DNA from 4 places in the Specibacter sp. BI4 genome. Region 2 is predicted to be linked to each of the others. Evidence: riboswitches for the same ligand, from Rfam matches in the RefSeq annotation. Region 2 holds a riboswitch; each other region holds the start of a gene.
The links. A riboswitch is a leader RNA that binds a small molecule or an ion and turns the genes downstream of it on or off. The one in region 2 is predicted to bind thiamine pyrophosphate.
Positions count from the first base shown of each region.

Region 1: it holds a riboswitch for thiamine pyrophosphate, as region 2 does, so the genes downstream of both, AC1L6K_RS19905 (3-oxoacyl-ACP reductase) here and AC1L6K_RS01685 (ECF transporter S component) in region 2, are expected to answer to the same signal.
Region 3: it holds a riboswitch for thiamine pyrophosphate, as region 2 does, so the genes downstream of both, thiC (phosphomethylpyrimidine synthase ThiC) here and AC1L6K_RS01685 (ECF transporter S component) in region 2, are expected to answer to the same signal.
Region 4: it holds a riboswitch for thiamine pyrophosphate, as region 2 does, so the genes downstream of both, thiD (bifunctional hydroxymethylpyrimidine kinase/phosphomethylpyrimidine kinase) here and AC1L6K_RS01685 (ECF transporter S component) in region 2, are expected to answer to the same signal.

Region 1 covers NZ_CM155265.1:4,407,623-4,412,587, reverse strand. The annotation lists gene AC1L6K_RS19925 (DUF6457 domain-containing protein) at 1-39, opposite strand, end outside; gene AC1L6K_RS19920 (TraR/DksA family transcriptional regulator) at 347-691, opposite strand; gene AC1L6K_RS19915 (hypothetical protein) at 688-840, opposite strand; partial or broken gene AC1L6K_RS19910 (ISAzo13 family transposase) at 1,189-1,802, shown strand; TPP riboswitch at 2,204-2,297, shown strand; gene AC1L6K_RS19905 (3-oxoacyl-ACP reductase) at 2,371-3,135, shown strand; gene AC1L6K_RS19900 (LLM class flavin-dependent oxidoreductase) at 3,138-4,472, shown strand.
Region 2 covers NZ_CM155265.1:348,987-353,951, reverse strand. The annotation lists gene AC1L6K_RS01715 (Na+/H+ antiporter subunit D) at 1-56, shown strand, start outside; gene AC1L6K_RS01710 (Na+/H+ antiporter subunit E) at 53-700, shown strand; gene AC1L6K_RS01705 (MrpF/PhaF family protein) at 706-972, shown strand; gene mnhG (monovalent cation/H(+) antiporter subunit G) at 969-1,331, shown strand; gene AC1L6K_RS01695 (DUF4235 domain-containing protein) at 1,418-1,678, opposite strand; gene AC1L6K_RS01690 (plastocyanin/azurin family copper-binding protein) at 2,112-3,095, shown strand; TPP riboswitch at 3,218-3,335, shown strand; gene AC1L6K_RS01685 (ECF transporter S component) at 3,382-4,026, shown strand; gene AC1L6K_RS01680 (ABC transporter ATP-binding protein) at 4,029-4,965, shown strand, end outside.
Region 3 covers NZ_CM155265.1:2,117,445-2,122,409, forward strand. The annotation lists gene AC1L6K_RS09680 (alpha/beta fold hydrolase) at 140-889, shown strand; gene thiC (phosphomethylpyrimidine synthase ThiC) at 900-2,642, opposite strand; TPP riboswitch at 2,639-2,749, opposite strand; gene AC1L6K_RS09690 (GNAT family N-acetyltransferase) at 2,800-3,312, shown strand; gene AC1L6K_RS09695 (VOC family protein) at 3,368-4,252, shown strand; gene AC1L6K_RS09700 (hypothetical protein) at 4,310-4,762, shown strand.
Region 4 covers NZ_CM155265.1:2,471,191-2,476,155, forward strand. The annotation lists gene AC1L6K_RS11370 (Rne/Rng family ribonuclease) at 1-2,114, shown strand, start outside; TPP riboswitch at 2,227-2,325, shown strand; gene thiD (bifunctional hydroxymethylpyrimidine kinase/phosphomethylpyrimidine kinase) at 2,316-3,908, shown strand; gene rplU (50S ribosomal protein L21) at 4,303-4,611, shown strand; gene rpmA (50S ribosomal protein L27) at 4,671-4,928, shown strand.

The sequences.
Region 1 (4,965 bases), 580 kb from region 2:
ATCGTCCAAGGCACGCTTTTCATCGTCATAGTCCGTCATAGCTGCTCCTTCGGTTTCGTGAGGGATCTTCCCGCCGGTGCCAGGCCTCCCGGCGATCATTCCGCCCTCAAGGCTTAGCATCCGAAGCAGGAGTAAAACAAGGTTTGTCGGTAGTTGTTTTGTTCCATTGGTGACATGACTGTCGGTCCAGTGCGGCATGAGAGCAAGACACCACCACGACGCATCAGAACTGTGCTCGAGGCCGGACTTAGGACTCTAGCCTGGGTGGTGAGGGGGTTTGGCGATACCGGGCCACCTGACCCCTCGACGGGGTTCACTATCTGCGTCTCCGGGCACGGGTGGGTGTTTAGCTTGTGCATGGCACGCAGCGTTCTCGAAAGGGGCGTACTTCGAGTTGGCCGATGGGGATGGGCTCGAGACAGGAGATGCAGATGCCGTAGGTGCCTGCCTCGAGGCGCTGCATCGCGTCTTTGGCCTGACTGGCGTCTACACGTGCGGCTTCAAGGAGGCCTGCCTGCATGGACCAAAGGGAAGAGAGGGTTTCACCTTCGGGATCGTGTTCATCATCGTCGGACTGGTTGCGACGGGTACGAACCACCGCGGTGAGGTCAGCTTCGAGTTTGTGCACTCGGGCCTGTATGCGCTCTAGGTGATCGTTCAGGAGTGCGCGCTGTTGCTCGTCTTGGGTCATGGATTCATCTCCTTGATGATCTTTTGAATCTTGTTCAGAGGCTCCCGCACGGAGTGCTCGTGGCCGTTGCCGGTCGGCTGGTAGTAGACGTGGCGACCGGGTTCGTCGGGGAGATTTTGCTGACGAACCACCCCGGGAGAATCTGCCACCACATCTCCCATCCTAGGAACTTTCCCCTGCGTCTGTGCTGTTCGTACCGGATTCCCGACACGAACGAACAGCACTCAGCGGTGGGGACTTACGCGACGGCTGTGCCCCTGCGCGCAGCCACAGCCGCGAAGTCAGTTGTGCCTGCCGCGGCTTCCTCGTGCGTGCGGAAGGCCGCCGGGGTGTCCAACGCGGATGCGACCCGGTTCTCGAAGGAATGGCGGGCTGAGCGTGAGAGTGCCGGGTCGAAGAGCGCCGCGACGCTGGCCACTATCACTGAGCAGGCCCTGCGCTTGGCCGGAACTGTGTGGGAGGAAGCCGTTCGCACGGCAACGGCCGAGCATGCCATCTACGACTTCATCGGCAAGGAGGGCAAGGCGGTGCCCTACGGAATCTATGACGTCGGGGCGAACACCGGGCTCGTCAACGTCGGCTCCGAAACCGGCGCCTTCGCCGTCGAGTCGATCCGCCGCTGGTGGACAATAGTCGGCCACCCCGCCTACCCGGACGCGAAGAGGCTGCTGGTCACCGCGGACGGCGGCGGATCCAACGGGTCCCGCCGCGGCTGTGGAAAACCGAACTCGCCGCTCTGGCCGCCGAGACCGGGCTTCAAATCACCGTCTGCCACCTGCCCCCGGAAACGTCCAAGTGGAACAAGATTGAGCACCGGATGTTCTCCGCCATCACCATGAACTGGCGCGACCGGCCCCTTCAAACCCACGAAGTCGCCGTCCAGACCATCGCGGCAACCACCAACAAATCCGGGCTCACCATCGAGTCAATGCGCGACACCAACACCTACCCCAAAGGCACCAGGATCACCGACCAACAAATGAAAACCTTCGAAGCGACCCGCCTGCACCGGCACGACTTCCACGGCGACTGGAACTACACCGTAACCGCCGCCCCCAAGGAGAAAACGACACGCCCGAACAACAAGAACCAATTTCAACGTGAGCCCTAAGAGCATCTTGAGGCACCATAAACGCGCCGGCGCGTGTCAGCTCGAGCCTCTTCTAGAGAGTCGAACGTTTTTCGCTCGGTCGCAAATACATCTGTACAGGAGATCGATACTTCGTAGGGCTCTGTTGCGTCATCTGTTACCGGGGCTCCGGTACAGATGAGGGCCCGGGCACGGCTGGAGGGTGGCGCCCGCAGGTTGGGCGCGGTCTCGTATTAGTTCTTTGGAGCGGCGGACAGGCCGGCGCACACAACCCGTGGAATTACTCAGAGTAGCCGGCAATCAGCCGGTCAGAAGCTCTCCATTTTCCATGTGGGCAGCTACGGCAACACTTTGCAGCGCTGAGTCGAAGAGGGAGGACACGGCGTTGCGTGCCGCCGTCCGAACCGTGGTAGTTTGGCCGAGGACACGACACGGGGTGCCGCCTGGCGGCTGAGAGCTAGACCCGTTGAACCTGATCTCGATAATCCGAGCGAAGGGATGCCGGTCCTGCAGCAATGACGATGTGTCCCCTCGAGCCAGACCTTCGTGCATTCCTGGCATCCTTTCGCTCCGCTGAAAGGTGTATGACATGCAAATCAAAGACCAGATCGTACTGATTACCGGAGCAGGCCGCGGACTAGGTGCCGATGTGGCCCGTTCCTTCGCCCGGGAAGGTGCCAGGGTGGTGCTGAACTACCGCAACAGTGACGCGGCGGCACGGGAACTGGCCGCTGACATCGGATCTGAACAAGCCGTTGCCTTGCGCGCCGATGTCACCCGCCCCGACGAGGTCCAAGCCATGGTGACTGCCGCAGCTGAGCATTTTGGTGCGACCATTACCACCGTCATCAATAACGCCTTGCCCGATTTTTCCTTTAACGGTGACGCGCGGTCAAAGGCGGACGGCATTGGCTACGACGAATTTACGGCCCAGTTTTCCGGCGTTGTGGGCGGTGCGCTGAACACGATTCAGGAGGTGCTGCCGGGCATGAAAGACGCCGGGTTCGGTGTCATCGTGAACATTGGCACCAACCTTTTCCAAAACCCGGTGGTGCCCTACCACGACTACACCGCGGCCAAGGCTGCCCTACTGGCACTGACACGCACCTTCGCTGCCGACCTGGGCCCGTCCAAAATTCGAGTGAACATGGTCTCCGGGGGACTGCTGCGCACCACCGACGCCTCTGCCGCCACACCTGAGCAGGTCTTCGACTTGATCGCTGGCGGAACACCTCTGCGCAAGGTCACCACACCAGCTGAATTTGCTGATGCAGTGCTGTTCTTCGCATCACCCTGGTCCCGGGCAGTGACGGGACAAAACCTCGTGGTCGACGGCGGACTGGTGATGAACTAGTGATGGCAACTGACGGCGTCACCAACACGCGGCAAATGCACATCAACGCCTTCCTCTTCGGTGCAGGGCACCACACCATGGGCTGGCGGCATCCGGATTCCAGCGCCGACCGTGTCGGGGACATAGCCTATTTCGAGGAGCTGGCCCAGCTGGCTGAAAGCGGATGCTTTGACGCGGTTTTCTTCGCCGACGGTCACAGCGTCAACCGGCAGTATTCCGCCGGTGTGCCCTCGCTCTTGGAACCGATCACGGCACTGAGTGCCCTTGCCCGGGCCACGAAACACATTGGCCTGGTCACCACCGTCTCCTCCAGCTTCTACACACCCTTCCACGCCTCCCGCATGCTGGCCTCCCTGGACCACATCAGCGGCGGCCGAGTGGGCGCAAACATAGTCACCTCCATGTTCGACGCCGAGGCGCAAAACCACGGGTTCGCGGCCCTGCCCACGCACGCCGAACGCTATGAGCGGGCGGATGAATTCGTCCGGGTGATCCAGCGGCTCTGGGATTCCTGGTCGGACCAGGCATTGCCCAAGGACCGGGAGCTGGGAACATTTATTGATCCGGAACAGATCCAGCCGATCAACCACGCCGGGAAGTATTTCTCCGTGGCGGGGCCACTGAATGTCCCCCGTTCCCCGCAGGGGAGGCCGGTGCTGTTCCAAGCGGGTTCCTCGGAGGCCGGACGAGATTTTGCTGCGCAATTTGCCGAAGCCATCTATTCGGTGTCGTGGGACAAGGACTCCGCAATCGAATTCGCCACTGACATGCGGACCCGCCTGGCTGCTGCCGGCCGAGACGGGACCACGGTCCCGATTCTTCCCGGCCTTGTCACCTATGTCGCCGCCACCAGTGAGCAAGCCATGGAGAAAAAACGGGCACTGGACGCCTACCTGGACATTGACACAGCCATCGGCCAGCTCAATATTTTCACCGGAATGGACTACAGCGGACACGGACTCGATCACCTCGTGGCCCCGCTGCCCCCTGCCGCAACATTCACGGGGCCTCAGGGCCGATACCTCACGGTGCAGCGCATCATTGCGACGATGCAACCTACCTTGCGAGAATTGTTGGGCTTTTTGGCCGCCGGGGGTGGGCACGCCACCATGATGGGAACCGCCAACGAAGTCGCGGATGAGATACAGGCCTGGTTTGAATCGGGCGCCTGCGACGGATTCAACCTCATGTGCCCCGCCTACCCTGAATCACTCAGGAATTTTGTGGAATTGGTGGTGCCAATCCTGCAGGAACGGGGGATCTTCCGTTCCTCCTATCAGGGGAGCACCCTGCGGGAGAATTTGGGCCTGGCACGTCCCGACTCGCACCAGGGATGACGTTGGGTCCGTGGAATACGGCTATCGGGCGCTCCGCTTGGTCCTAACACCGCACTGGTCGTCATGTGGCATCATCGACAGGGCGCCGGCCACAGAATTCCTGGGGAGCAGGTGTCGAGAACGGACGATGGCAGTGAATTGGTCGCAGTAGACGAACAAGGCTCAATGGTTCAAAATTTATGCCGAGCTCAGGCCGCACAGAATTTCTGATTTTCTGGCCTCCTTGGCACCAGCAACCACGATGGGGCTGCGGTCGGGGCGTTCACACTAGGCCGATGACGGCGGCTGAGGTGGCGGTGGCGATTGCAGCGAACGAGGTAGCGTCCATGTTCGAATCATAGGCGGGCGGTTGTCACTCCTGAAATGCTCCACTGAACCAGCAACGCATTACCACCCACACAGCCACCTATAGTCCAGCCGTCGCTGAGGTGGGCTTTGTGGTCGGCAAAGCGCGGAGGCATGAAGATGCAGGACATGCTCCATAGATTCTGCA
Region 2 (4,965 bases):
TGGACCGCGTTCCGTACATTGAGGCCGTTCTCGGCGTTGGGGCGGCAAACCGATGAGCCAGACACCACGGACGAAACGCAGGGCAACTTTTCGGCAAAAACTGCCACTGCTTGTTTGGCTGGTGCTCGTCTGGGGCGCCCTCTGGCAGGATTTCAGCCCCGGCAACCTGCTTTTTGGTGCGTTGATCTCCCTGGCGGTCTCGCATGCGTTTTACCTTCCGCCCATTGAACTCAGCGGACGGTTCAACGTTTTGCGCGCCGTGACGTTCATGTTCTGGTTCATCAAACAAGTCACCATTGCCAGTTTCCAGGTGTTGTACTGGTCCATTGCGAAAGGGCCGAACATCCGCAATGCGGTCTTGGCGGTGCCGTTGCGCAGCCCGTCGGACTTCATGATGACGGCGGTTGGCCATGTGCTTTCCCTGATTCCCGGCTCGCTGGTGGTTGAGGTGGACAGGGGATCGGCAACCCTTTATGTGCATGCCATGAACGCGCCCACCACGGCGAGTGTGGAAAAGGTCCGCGCGGACATCCAAGGCTTTGAGGCCAGGTTGATCCGCGTCATGGGGACCCGGGCCGAGCTGGCGGCAGTGAAATCCGAACACGAGGGTGCGCCCATGGTGACCCACGCGTCAACCGGCGCTGGCCGTGCCAGCCGCGCCGGGTCCGCCGGCACTCCAACCACCGGGGAGGTGCTGTAACAGCCATGAATACTGTTGTCATTATTGTTGTCGGGCTGCTCACGCTCGCTTCAGCGGGGACCATTTATCGGATTGCCAAGGGCCCGTCGCTGCTTGACCGCGTGATCGCGGCCGATGTTTTGCTGGCCATCTTTGGTGCGGCCTTGGCCACGGAAATGGCCGTGAACAAACACGCCGACAATTTGGCGCTGCTGGTGGTCCTGACGGTGATTGGCTTCATCGGCTCAGTCACGGTGGCCCGCTTCGTCGCGCATAAGAAGGAGGACGTATGAATGCCTTCCTGGACGTTTTGGCGGCCATCTGCCTGTTGCTGGGTGCCTCGATGAGCCTCGCAGCGGCCATTGGGCTGCTGCGCTTTCCAGACCTCATGAGCCGCATGCACGCAGCCACGAAACCGCAGGTGTTGGGCCTGCTGCTGATGCTCACGGCCATGGGGCTGCAGCTGCGTGTCTGGTCTCTGGTGCCCATTTTGCTGATTGCCTGGCTGTTCCAGCTGCTGACCGTTCCAGTTTCTGCACACATGGTGGGCAGGGCCGGGTACCGCACCAAGCACCGCCGCCCGGAACTGCTCAGCGTGGACGAACTGGACCAGGTCGTGGCCGCCGTCATCGAAGACGACACCAAGAGCTAGCCCGGCCCGCCCGTGGGCATGGGAGCGCAAAAAAGGCGCCATTCGCCGTCATTCACGACGGCGGATGGCGCCTTTTTCGTGCGGGCTCAGACCTCTTCGGGGTGCTTGTTGAAGCGGGCAATGGCCTTCTGTGTGGTGCGCTGGGCCAACGTCTGGATGATGGCCGCCACGACAGAGGAGACCAGCGCAAAAGTCAGTGCGGAACGGAGACTGTTCTCCAGATCCGCACCATCCTTCGGCGGCTTGTTGCCGGTGCTTTTCTCCCAGGCAGTGTCCACGAGCTTGCTGGCCGCAAAACCAGCCCCGAGGCTTATCCCTGTTCCGAGCAGTTTGAAGACGATGTTCATGAAGTACTCCTGAATTCTGTGGCCGGACAATTGCGGGAATAACCCTACTGCCAGCCTAACGCCTTGCACCGGCTGCCGGAGGGTGGGGCAACCGTGGAAACACACCCATCATGAGGCACGCACCCCATTTCGCGAGCACTTTAATTCACTCGCGTCGTCCCCTCGACAAGCCGGATGCATGGGTGGACCATGGAAAGTGCGCGCTTGTTTGCGGTCCTTTGCATCTGTGGCAGCTGTGAACATGCCGTAGTTTGCAGTCGCCGTCCACAAAATGGTGGAACGTGGCGCCCCGGACCTGGAGCTCAGGTGGTCCGGCGTGCAACCGGCCACCCTGTCATGGCAGGGTGGCAGAGCTGGCCCCTTTTGAGGGGAGGGACCCATCTCGTGCGGATGCCTGACCAGGCGGCCGCACCTTTCGAGAAGGGAACGACCCATGAGGCGTCGTTTAGAAAATCATCGCCTGCAGCGCATTTCATCACGCAGGGTTCCGATGCTCGTTGCAGCAATTTTGGCGCTGCTGATGCCGCTGGCCCTTTCAGGACCGGCAGTTGCCAACTCCGGCGGAGGCTGGCACGGCCATCACGGCCCGCAAACCTGGACGGTTTTGGCTGGCAATGAGTCCCCGAACCAGGCCATCCAGAGCATGGCATTTCTCCCCGCCAACGTCTATGTCAACGCGGGGGACACCGTCAGTTGGCTGGCGAACTCGGCAGAGCCTCACACCGTCACCTTGTTGCCACCGGGGGTGCCGTTGATGGAATTCAACCCGGGCGACCCTGCACAGCTGTTTCCCGTTGGCGGCAGCTCCTATGACGGCGCGTCCTACTACAACTCGGGCATCCTGAGCAACGTTACCGACAGCGGCCTCCCGGCCGTCACGGGCTACAGCCTGAAGTTCCCCGCCGCAGGCAACTTCACCTACTACTGCCTGGTCCACGGCGCCATGATGAAGGGAACCGTGCATGTGGCGGCCGCCGGCACACCGTACCCGTACACGCAGAACGACTACAACAAGCAGGCGAAGAAGGAGGCACACAGCATCCTGAAGGACGGGCGTGCGCTGTGGCACGCAGCAGAGGCGCTGGCTGACTCGCACCATGTCTACGTCGGCACCGACGACGGCATGACCATGGTCATGCGGTTTATCCAGCCCACCGTTCGTGTGCACGTGGGTCAAAAGGTCACGTTCATCAACAACGGCATGGCAGCCCCGCACACCGTCACATTCGGCACCGAGCCGGCCAACTTCGGCCCGCCGTCGGGTAATCCGGCGAAGTTCGCCGGCGGGAACCTGAATTCGGGGATCATGATTCCCGGATCCACGTTCACCGTGACGTTCAACAAGGCAGGGACGTTCAGCTACATCTGCGCCCTGCATGACTACATGGGAATGGTGGGCAAGGTGGTGGTGAAGTAGCACCACCCCAACCCAACCCAGCCAAGCACGAGGGCGGGAGGCCCACCCAGGGGGCCTCCCGCCGTCGTGCGTCACGAACATTGGCCCCGGGAACGTGGCGGGGGTAAACTGAAGCCGCAATTCAAACACGACAGGGGAGCGTCCACCCGGCTTGGGTATCGGCGCTGAGAGTGCGGTTCGCCGCAGACCCTCGAACCTGCTCCGGCTAGTACCGGCGAAGGGAGTCGAGTTCTCTTCGGCTGCGCGGAAATACCGACGCATCCGCCCCTCCTGCAAAGGAGGAATCATGAGCAAGTCATTCGCGGGCGAAAACGCCGCGCAAAAAAACACGCCAAACAACCCGGTGGCACGGAAAAGCACGTGGCGGGTGGTCGACATCGTTGTGGTGTCGGTTCTCGGTGTGGCCGTGGGTGTCATCTTCTGGCTGTGGTCCGCCGGCTACGGCCTGGTCAGCGCCTTCACCGTCGCCTTCCCGCCCATCGGTGCACTCTACGGCGGGGGTTGGCTGATCGCCGGCGTGCTGGGCGGGCTGGTGATCCGCAAGCCCGGCGCTGCACTGTACTGCGAACTGATCGCGGCCAGCGTCGAGGGCCTGCTCGGTACCCACTTTGGTTTCACCGTGCTGCTCTCGGGCCTCGTGCAGGGGCTCGGTGCGGAGTTGGGCTTTGCACTCTTCCGCTACCGCAAGTTCACGCTGCCCGTGTCGCTGCTGGCCGGTGCGCTGGCCGGGCTGGCCATGGGCCTGAACGACAGCGTGGTGTACAACGTGGCCTGGGCCATTGAATGGAAAACCGTCTACGTTGTCCTGGCCATGATCTCCGGTGCCGTCATTGCCGGCTTGGTGCCCTGGTTGGCCGTCCGCGCACTGGCCCGCACGGGAGCGCTGGCGAATCTGCCCTCGCGGGGAGCCGCCACCGAGAGGGCGGTCTAGCCTTGGCGTCAACACAGCCACGGGGTGCCCCGGCGCGGATCTCCGCCAGGGGCTGGGGCTGGCAGCATTCGGGCCGCCATGACCGTGCGGTGCAGGGCCTGGACCTGGAGATCGCCCCGGGGGAGCGGGTGCTGCTGCTGGGCCCCTCCGGCGCGGGCAAGTCCACGCTCCTGCACGCGCTCGCCGGCGTGCTCGGCGACGACGAGGACGCCAACGAAATCGGCGAGCTCCGCATTGACGGCCGGCCCGTGGCGGAATCCCGTGGCCGGGCCGGCCTCATGCAGCAGGACCCGGACGCCCAGGTGGTGCTCTCACGCGTAGGCGACGACGTTGCCTTCGGCGCCGAAAACCTGGCCGTCCCGCGCGATGAAATCTGGCGCAGGGTGCACGCCGCCCTCGAATCCGTGGGCCTCGCACTGCCCCTGGACCACCCCAGCTCCGCCCTCTCCGGCGGACAAAAGCAGCGGCTGGGCCTGGCCGGCATGCTGGCCATGCGCCCCGGCCTGCTGCTGCTGGACGAGCCCACCGCCAACTTGGATCCCGCCGGGGTTGTGGAGGTCCGCGACGCCGTGCGCCACAGTCTCGACGAAAGCGGAGCCACCCTGGTGGTTGTCGAACACAGGGTTTCCGTGTGGCTCGACGTGGTGGACAGAATCGTGGTGCTGGCCCCGGACAGCCTTGGCGAGCCGGGCGGGGTGCTCTTCGACGGCCCGCCCGCCAGGGTGCTGGCGCAAAGCCGCGAACTGTTGGCCGGCGCCGGAATTTGGGTCCCCGGACATGTCCCCCACGTCCGCCCGCGCAGCAACGCAGTCCCACGCCAGCCAATGGACGACGCCGGAACCGGCCTGCTGCTTGAGGCAACGGATCTCGCTGTCTCCCGCACGAAAGGGCGGCGCAGGCACCCCGCGGTTCCTGCCGCCGTCGTTCCTTCCGTGCAGG
Region 3 (4,965 bases), 1.8 Mb from region 2:
ACGACCCCCGGGGCTGTGAACAGTGTCTGAAACGGTGGCGAATGTCCGCAACGACCCCGTCATCCATCACCCGCGGGCGGCCGGGGAACCCCGCACCATCCATGCGACTCTTGTCAGGGGCGTCCGGTAACCTGCTTGAATGAGTAAAACCCGGATTGTGTTTGTACACGGCATGGACGGCTATGGCGTTGCAGCCTGGCCGGCCCAACACCGCCTGGCCGGGAAATACGATTGTCTCTTTCTCAAGCGGACAGGTTTCGACGCCGTCGAACCTCCCAAGCCCAGCAACTTTGCCGCCGACGCCCGCATTATTATTGAGGCCCTGGACTCGGGCGGATACGTCGTTGCACATGCCCAAGGCGCCATCGCTGCCATGATGGCTGCCGTGGAGCGTCCCGACTTGGTGAAGTCACTGGTTCTGGTGGAACCGGCGCTGCTGTCGCTCACGGCCGAACTTCCAGCAACCAGGGCTTACCGCGAAAACGTTGAGCCGCTGTTTGCCCGCAGTGCGGAGCTGACGGACGCGGCCTTCTCGGCGGAGTTCCGACGGGTGACGGCTTCCATGACCGGGCCAGGCCGGACCGGATACAACCCGGGCGCCGCAGGTGTGGTGCGGCCGCGCCCGGCCGAGTCTTCGGCCAGAATCGCGGCACGCATCCACCTGCAGGCGCCTCAGTGGGAGGCTCCACTGCACATTGTTCCCGGGGTTCCGACGCTGGTGCTGACAGGTGGCTGGGAGCCCCTGTATGAGGAGATCGCCGATTACCTCACTACAACCGGGGCCGTGCACAGGATGTCCCCCGGCGGCCACCGCCCCCACGACAGCCCCGAGGGTGCGGAGCTGATCGCTGAATTCATCGATGCCCAAGGGGACGCTGCCGGCGCCTAACCCGGCGCACTTATTTGCGGAGGACCGCCAATTCGGGCAGGTACACCTTGGCTCCGGCGGCCAGGAATTCCGCACTCTTGGTCGCCATACCGCCGGCAATCTCCTCTTGTTGCGCCGCCGTTCCAAAGGTGTCCCTGATGTCTTGGCTGATCTTCATGGAGCAAAATTTCGGACCGCACATGGAACAAAAATGCGCGGTCTTGGCTGTTTCTGCCGGGAGCGTCTCGTCGTGGAAGGCCTCGGCTGTGGCTGGATCAAGGGACAGTGAGAATTGGTCACGCCAGCGGAATTCAAACCGTGCCTTGGACAATGCGTCATCACGGTCCCGGGCGCCGGGATGCCCCTTGGCCATGTCGGCCGCGTGGGCGGCGATCTTATAGGTGATGACGCCCGTCTTGACATCATCTTTGTTTGGCAGGCCCAGATGTTCTTTGGGCGTGACGTAGCACAGCATGGCCGTACCGTACCGGGCGATTTCGGTGGCGCCGATTGCGGACGTGATGTGGTCGTACCCCGGGGCAATGTCTGTGACCAGCGGCCCCAAGGTGTAGAACGGCGCCCCGTCGCACAGCTCTTGTTGTCGCTCAACGTTCTCGCGCACCAGATGGAACGGGATGTGGCCCGGCCCCTCCACCATGACCTGAACATCGTAGCTCCAGGCCCGCCTGGTCAGTTCGGCCAGGGTGTCCAGCTCGGCAAACTGGGCAGCGTCGTTGGCATCGGCCGTGGAGCCTGGACGCAGGCCGTCGCCCAAGGAAAATGCAACGTCATACCGGGCAAAGATTTCGCACAGCTCATCAAAATGCGTGTACAGGAAATTCTCCTGGTGGTGGGCGAGGCACCAGCCGGCCATGATTGAGCCGCCGCGGGAGACGATTCCCGTGACGCGGTTGGCCGTGAGCGGGACGTAGCGCAGCAGCACGCCGGCGTGGATGGTCATGTAGTCCACGCCTTGTTCGCACTGTTCTATGACGGTGTCGCGGAAAATGTCCCACGTGAGGTTGTGGGCTTCACCGTTGACCTTTTCCAATGCCTGATAGATGGGCACGGTGCCAATGGGGACCGGGGAATTGCGGATGATCCATTCACGCGTCGTGTGAATGTCGTTGCCGGTTGAAAGGTCCATGACGGTGTCCGCACCCCACAGCGTGGCCCACTGCATCTTGTCCACCTCTTCGGCGATGGAGCTCGTAACGGCCGAATTGCCGATGTTCGCATTGATCTTCACCAAGAACGCCTTGCCAATGATCATGGGTTCGGATTCGGGGTGGTTGATGTTGCTGGGGATGATGGCCCGGCCCGCCGCCAACTCGCTGCGAACGAGTTCGACCGGGCAATCTTCACGCAGCGCCACGAACCTCATTTCGGCAGTGACGACGCCGGCCCTTGCGTAGTGCATCTGGGTCACCGTGCGCCCGGCCAGGGATCGCAGGGGAGTGCGTTGCGTGCCTTGCCATTCCGCGGACGCTGCGCCGCGCCGCTGGGCTGAGCGGCCGTCGTCGAGCAGTTCACGCCTGCGCCCCTGGTAATTCTCGGTGTCCTCCCGAGCCGTGATCCAGGGATCCCGCAAGAGTGGCAGTCCGCGGACAGGGTCGCTGCCCGGCCCCGCGGTGCGGTACACCTGAAAGGGTGGATTGGGGCGGCCGGGACCGGATTCATCCAGTGAAATGGAGGTTACGGGAACGCTTAGCCCGTGCTGTTCGTCCTTGAGGTGGGAAAGCGTGTGGGCAAGGCTTTGTTCAGTGACACTCATGGGTGAAACTCACTTCCTTCGCCGGCATTACCCGGACAGGTTCAACGGTCCAGGGCAGCTTCAGCCCATGTCTCAGCCCCTGCTTCGGGGCTCCCGTGTGGTCAAGAACGAAGCTACACGATCAACGGGGGCCGGTGTCAAGCCGTAGGATCGGTGCATGCTTGAAATACGTCCGGCCGCATTGAGTGAGTTTGCGCTTCTGCCGTCCATCGAGGCCGACGCAGACGCGGCGTTTGAAACGTTGGATCCACCCATGGACATTTCCGAGTTCCCGCCGGCAGGGACGGCCGACGATTACGCCTCTGCCTTCCATATCATGGTTGCCGGCAGGCCTCCGATGGCCTTCGTTCGCCTGGAAATCGTCGACGGCCAGGCCCACTTGGAACAACTCGCCGTCAGCCCCGACTATGCGCGCCAAGGCATCGGGCGCGCACTTGTCACCGCCGCAAAGGCGTGGGCCCGGGAAGCCGGATTCAGCACGATGACGCTGTGCACCTTCGCCGAGATTCCCTTCAACGGCCCGTTTTATGCCAGCTGCGGGTTTGCCGAAGTTCCGCGGCGGCACTTGACGCCCGGGCTGATTGCCCTGCGGGCGGAGGAAATGGGGCGGGGAATGGATGACCTGGCCCGGCGCATTGTCATGGAAGCCAAACTGCCACCCAAGGAATAACTTGAAGCTTCAAGTAGTTGACGCTAGTATGAGTGCAACGAACCTTGGAGAGAAAATGACCACGCAACAAGACCTGCTGTCCGCCGACCTCACCATGGGCACCGTGATGCTCAGGGTCGGCGACATGACACTGATGAGCAACTACTACCAAAAGGCGCTTGGCCTGGACGTTGTTGCCGAAGCCGACGGCGGCCAGTACCTGGGCCGCGGCAGCACCCCGCTGGTGCATCTGCAGCCCGCCGGCGGCCTTCACGTTCCGGGGCGCGGGGAAGCCGGCCTGTTCCACACGGCGCTGCTCTTTGACGATCAGGCGTCCCTTGCCGCCACCGTCGCCACGGCCGCCCAGTACAGCCCGCAGGCATTTGCCGGCAGCGCCGACCACCTGGTGTCCGAAGCCTTCTACTTCACCGATCCGGAGGGCAACGGCATTGAGCTCTACTGGGACCGCCCCCGCGACGCCTGGACCTGGAAGAACGGCGAAGTCGAGATGGCTTCCCTTGCGCTCTCTCCGCAGCAGTACCTCGAGCAGCACCTGACCGAGGAATCCGTTGTCGGCCAGCGCCAGTCCGGGGCCGACATCGGGCACGTCCACCTGCAGGTTGGCGACGTGAAGACCGCGGAGCAGTTCTATGTTGACACGCTCGGTTTTGAAAAGACCTCCGGCTTCCACGGCCAGGCCTTGTTCGTCTCGGCCGGCGGCTACCACCACCACATGGCCATGAACGTGTGGAACAGCCGCGGCGCCGGCCCCCGCAAGGACACCCTGGGCCTCGGTGAGGTGCTGATCCAGCTGCCCAAGACGGACGACGTCGGGGCCCTCCATGCGCGGTTGACCCACCATGGCATTTCCGTCGCCAACACGGGCGCCGAGATTGTCTTTGACGATCCGTGGAAGAACCGGATTCGGGTTAGTGTTGGTTCCGGACACCCAGCCGTGTAAAGCGGCTGGCGCCCCGGAAGCCAAACGGCCCGGAACCTCAACTTGAAAGGCTTATGCGTGGCCAATTACTCAGAGTTCTTCATCGCCGACCACCACCAGGCCGTCGCCCGGGCGAAAGCCAGGATGACAGGAAAAACACCCTCCATCGATGTGCCGGTCCTGCCGACACCCGGCCTGAGCGATTTTGAGATTGAAGTGCTGGGCGAGTTTGCCGTCAAGAAGGTCCATGCAACCGGCGTCGCCGCCGAGCTGAGCCTTGTCGACATCGAACTCGACACGCTGTTTGCTGTTCCGGATGCGCTCCTTGAGGTCTTCGCCGAGCTGAACGACCCCGAGGATCCGGAGGACGTTGTGGACCTGGCTGCCGAATGGGCCGCCGCCGAGGAAATGGAATCCACCCCCGAGGTGACCGAGCCGCTGTTACGCGCCCTGACAGCAATGTCGGCTGCAACCCTTTCGGCCGCCGAGGAAAACGCAAAAATGAGCCTGTTCTTCTACTCCGCAGAGTAGCCGCCGGGCTCCTTCGTGGCGGAGCGCCGTCGGAGCCGGGCTCCATCCCGGCGGTGCTCCATCCCGTTGGTGCTCCACCACGGCTGAGTGCCGTCGGGGCCCGGTTGGCCAGAACATGATCCCGATCCCTCCACGTGATTCCGGAATTCCGGCATCGTTTGGCGGGATCGGGATCATTTTTTGCGTTCCCGAACACCTCTGGC
Region 4 (4,965 bases), 2.1 Mb from region 2:
GGCTCGAAGCCAAGAAGCAGCGCCGCCGCGACTCGCGCGACTCCGGCCGCCGCCGCACAGTCATCACCGAGGCCGAGTTCCTGGCCCGCCGCGAATCAGTTGACCGTGTCATGGTGGTGCGCCAGGGCGAAGACAGGATCCAGATCGGTGTCCTCGAAGACGGCATTCTGGCCGAACACTTTGTCTCCAAGACCCAGCAGGACTCCCTCATCGGCAACGTGTACGTGGGCAAGGTCCAGAACGTGCTGCCCAGCATGGAAGCCGCCTTTGTCGACATTGGCCGCGGCCGCAACGCCGTCCTGTACGCGGGCGAAGTTGATTGGGATGCCGCAAACCTCAACGGCCAGCCGCGCCGCATCGAGAATGCCCTGAAGTCAGGCGACCCGGTGCTGGTACAGGTTTCCAAGGATCCCGTGGGCCACAAGGGTGCCCGCCTGACCAGCCAGATTTCACTCCCCGGCCGCTACCTGGTGTTTGTGCCCGGTGGTTCCATGACAGGCATCTCCCGCAAGCTGCCCGACGTCGAGCGCAACCGCCTCAAGCGCGTCCTGAAGGACCACCTGCCCGAGAACGCCGGCGTCATTGTGCGCACGGCCGCCGAAGGTGCCAGCGAGGAAGAGCTCACCAACGACATCAACCGGCTCCGCGCCCAGTGGGCCGGCATCAACGAGCGGGCCTCGTCACACAAGACGCTCGCCCCGGAAATGCTCTACGGCGAACCCGACCTGACCATCAAGGTGGTCCGCGACGTATTCAACGAAGACTTCACCAAGCTCATCGTCTCCGGCGAGGACGCCTGGGACACGATCGAGGCGTACGTGACGTATGTGGCCCCGGACCTGCTTGACCGCCTGGAGAAGTGGACCATGACCGAGGACATCTTCGCCGCGCACCGCATCGACGAGCAGATCAACAAGGCCCTGGAACGCAAGGTCTTCCTGCCCTCCGGCGGCTCCCTCGTCATCGACCGCACCGAAGCCATGACGGTGGTTGACGTCAACACCGGCAAGTTCACCGGCTCCGGCGGCAACCTGGAAGAAACAGTCACCAAGAACAACCTGGAAGCGGCCGAAGAAGTCGTCCGACAGCTGCGCCTGCGTGACATCGGCGGCATCATCGTCATCGATTTCATCGACATGGTCCTCGAATCCAACCGCGACCTGGTGCTCCGGCGCCTGGTCGAATGCCTGGGCCGGGACCGCACCAAGCACCAGGTTGCCGAGGTCACCTCGCTTGGGCTCGTGCAGATGACGCGCAAGCGCATGGGCACCGGGCTCCTCGAGGTCTTTGGCGAGCAGTGCCCCACATGCGCCGGCCGCGGCATGGTCACGCACGAGATTCCCGTCGAGCACCGCCGCACGCACAGCCCCGCCGTGGAAGCCGCACAGATCCACGGCGCCAAGCCCGAACACCGCGAGAGCGAACGGACAGCCAACCGCTCAACCCGCAGCGAACGCAAGCGCAACCGCAACCGCGGGCAGCAGCCGGAAACTGAGCCGCACGAGGCCGCCCCCGTTCCGGTGCACGACGAGGCAAGCGAGGCCCAGAAGGCGCAAAAGGCCCATGAAGCCCGTGCCGCCCTGGCGAACATTGCCGCGGCCGCTGCAGCCTCGCATCATGAGCACGACGGCGGGCAGCCGCACAGTGCCGCCGGCACCGAGGTTGCTTCGGCGCCTGCGGAAACGACGGAAACGCCCGACGGCGCCACGCTCACCTTTGGCGGGGAAGCCATCGAGCTCCCGCGCGGACACCGCAGCGAAAGCAGCGGCAGCCCGGAGGAGCACAATGCACACCAGGCGGCAGCGCTGGCCGGACTGTCGCAGGCCCTGGACCAGCTGGCAGCGCCTGGCCAGGACCAGCCGCACGACCACTCGTCTGAGGCCGGCGGTGACAACCGGTCACGGTCCTCACGCCGGGGGCGCCGCAACCGCAGCGCACGCAGTGCCCAGGGGGGTGCCGACATGAGCGTGGAGACCTCGGTTGCAACATCTGCCGGTCAGGGTTCCGCCCCGCACATGAGTGCTGCGGTGGAAATTCCGGCAGCTGCCCAACCCGTGAAAAACAGCAGCGGCCCGATCATCTTGGGTGTGGGAGTGCCGGCTTCGGAACTCTAATCGCTGAAAAGCCATGAGACAACCCGCAGTTGTTGTCGAAGACCGCCTTTGAACAAGGTCTTCGACGGCTACTGCGGGTTTTTTCTTTAACGGGCGGGCCGGGGCTAGGGTGGAGATCGACACGGGGTGCCACGCCATCAGGGCAGGCTGAGACAATACCCGTTGAACCTGCCCGGTTAGCACCGGCGAAGGGATGTCCCAATGAGCACCAGCACCATCAATTCAGCGACGCCCGAAGTTGTTCCCGGCGAAAGTATTCATGCCGAAAGCCTCCGGGGCGATAATCCCCAGGGCATGCCCGCGGCGGTGCGGCACCCCAGGATCCTGAGCATCGCGGGATCGGACCCCTCCGGGGGAGCAGGCATCCAGGCCGACATCAAATCCATTTCAGCCCATGGCGGTTATGCCATGGCCGCCATCACGGCCCTGACCGCCCAAAACACCCGGGGAGTGCAGGGCGTCCACGTCCCCCCGGCGGATTTCCTCACCGCCCAGCTGGACGCCGTCGCCGCGGACGTCACCATTGACGCGGTGAAGATCGGCATGCTGGGCACGGCAGAGGTGATGCACGCCGTCGCGGACTGGCTGGTGCGCACCCGCCCGCCCGTCGTCGTTCTTGACCCGGTCATGGTTGCCACCAGCGGTGACGAGCTCATGCTCCCGGCAGCACGCCGGGCCTTGCTGGCACTGGTCAAAAACGCCCACCTGGTGACGCCCAACATTCCTGAACTGGCAGTGCTGCTCAACCAGCCGGAGGCTTCCGACTGGCAGGAAGCCGTGCAGCAGGGCCGGGAGCTGGCTGCCCTGCACCAGGTCCTGGTCCTCGTGAAGGGCGGCCACCTGCCGGGGGAGAAGTGCCCCGACGCGCTGGTCGCCCCGGACGGCACGGTACAGGAATTCAACGCGGCCCGGGTCGACACAGCCAACACCCACGGCACCGGATGTTCGTTGTCGGCGGCGGTGGCCACGCTGCAGGCGCAGACAGGGGACTGGCAGGCAAGCGTGGCCCTGGCGAAGGAGTGGCTGGGGCGGGCACTGGAGACCTCGGCGGCGCTGCGGGTGGGCACCGGCGCGGGACCCATCAACCATTTGCACGCCCTGTGGGAGCAGGCGGCGCCACGGCCGGGCAGCTTCAGCAGTGAACTGTGGAAACAATGCGCCCAGCAGCGCCGGGCCATTTTTGCCCTTGACTTCATCAAGGAACTGGCCGCAGGGACCCTGCAGGGACACCACTTCGCCTACTACCTCGCCCAGGATGCGCTGTATTTGGGCAGCTATTCCCGGGTCCTGGCCCGCGCAAGTGCCCTGGCGCCCACCGAAGCCGAACAGAAATTCTGGGCCGGCGGCGCCCAAAACTGCCTCGAGGTTGAAATGGCGCTGCACCGCGACTGGCTCCGCGACCACCCTGCGGAGCTGCAGCAGGGCCCGGTCACCAAACATTACGTGGACCACCTGCAGGGCGTTGCCTTCTCCGGAAGCTACGGGGAAGTCGTTGCCGCAGTGCTGCCGTGTTATTGGTTGTATGCGGAGGTGGGGCGCGTGTTGCACTCCGACTACCTGTCGTTTGTGGGGGAGCACCCCTATGGGGCGTGGCTGGCGACGTACGCCGCCGACGACTTTGCGCAGGCAACGGCGACTGCCGTCGGCATTATGGACGTGGCGGCACGGCGGGGATCCGCCCTGGAACGTGGACGCATGCGGGCGGCCTTTGCCCATTCGGCACAGTACGAGGTCGATTTCTTTGCGGCCCCGCACAGCCAACTTCCGGGCGGTATCACCGGCGCAGGTGATTAACACCACCCGCTGTGCGCAAGGAAACGGCGCCGCACTGGCCAAAAATGACAATAATTGGCGGCAGTCGCGCTAATGTTGGTGAGTACGGTTTCAGGAACCACGCAGCGTCGCTGGTAAAACAATGTTTTGCCAGGAGGGTGCAAGGGACCCGGAACCAGTGTCATTTGCTCCCGGAGGCAGAATTAGCGTATTCTTGATCTTCGGTGCTTACGCCAACACCTAGGGCAACCACTCCATGGCAGAACTCCATTGAGGTCCACGGCGTTGAGGCACATAGTATGCACCCCGCGTCTGTTCAATCTTGAACTGCGGCGCATGCGGTTGGCGGAGATCAATTCTGATCCAAGCCGGCATAAAAACTTTGTAATAAACGTCGAGAGAAGTGAGTTCCCCAGTGGTGTACGCGATTGTCCGCGCAGGCGGCCGTCAAGAAAAGGTTTCCGTTGGAGACCACGTGACCATGAACCGCGTCCCCGGTGGAGTCGGCAGCACATTTGAGCTGCCCGCTTTGCTGTTGGTTGATGGTGAGAAAATCACCACTGCCGCTAAGGACCTGGCTAGTGTAAAGGTTACGGCTGAGAAGTTGGAGGATCTTCGCGGGCCGAAGATCGTCATCCAGAAGTACAAGAACAAGACCGGTTACAAGAAGCGTCAGGGCCACCGTCAGGAACTGTCCAAGGTCAAGATCACTTCCATCGCTTAATCAGCGATCAAAAGTTCGATCCACTTAGAATCTTTTAGTAAAAAGGCAGGCATTTTCAAATGGCACATAAAAAGGGTGCGAGTTCCACTCGCAACGGTCGTGACTCCAACGCTCAGTACCTGGGCGTAAAGCGCTTCGGCGGTCAGGTTGTCAAGGCTGGCGAAATTATCGTCCGCCAGCGCGGCACCCACTTCCACCCCGGTGAGGGCGTTGGACGTGGCAAGGACGACACGCTGTTCGCATTGGACGCAGGTGCAGTCGAGTTCGGTCAGCGCCGCGGACGTCGCGTCGTGAACATCGTTGCAGCTGCGGTCTAATACCAAAGCTTTTCCAGTGGAGCGGGCCGCATGGCTC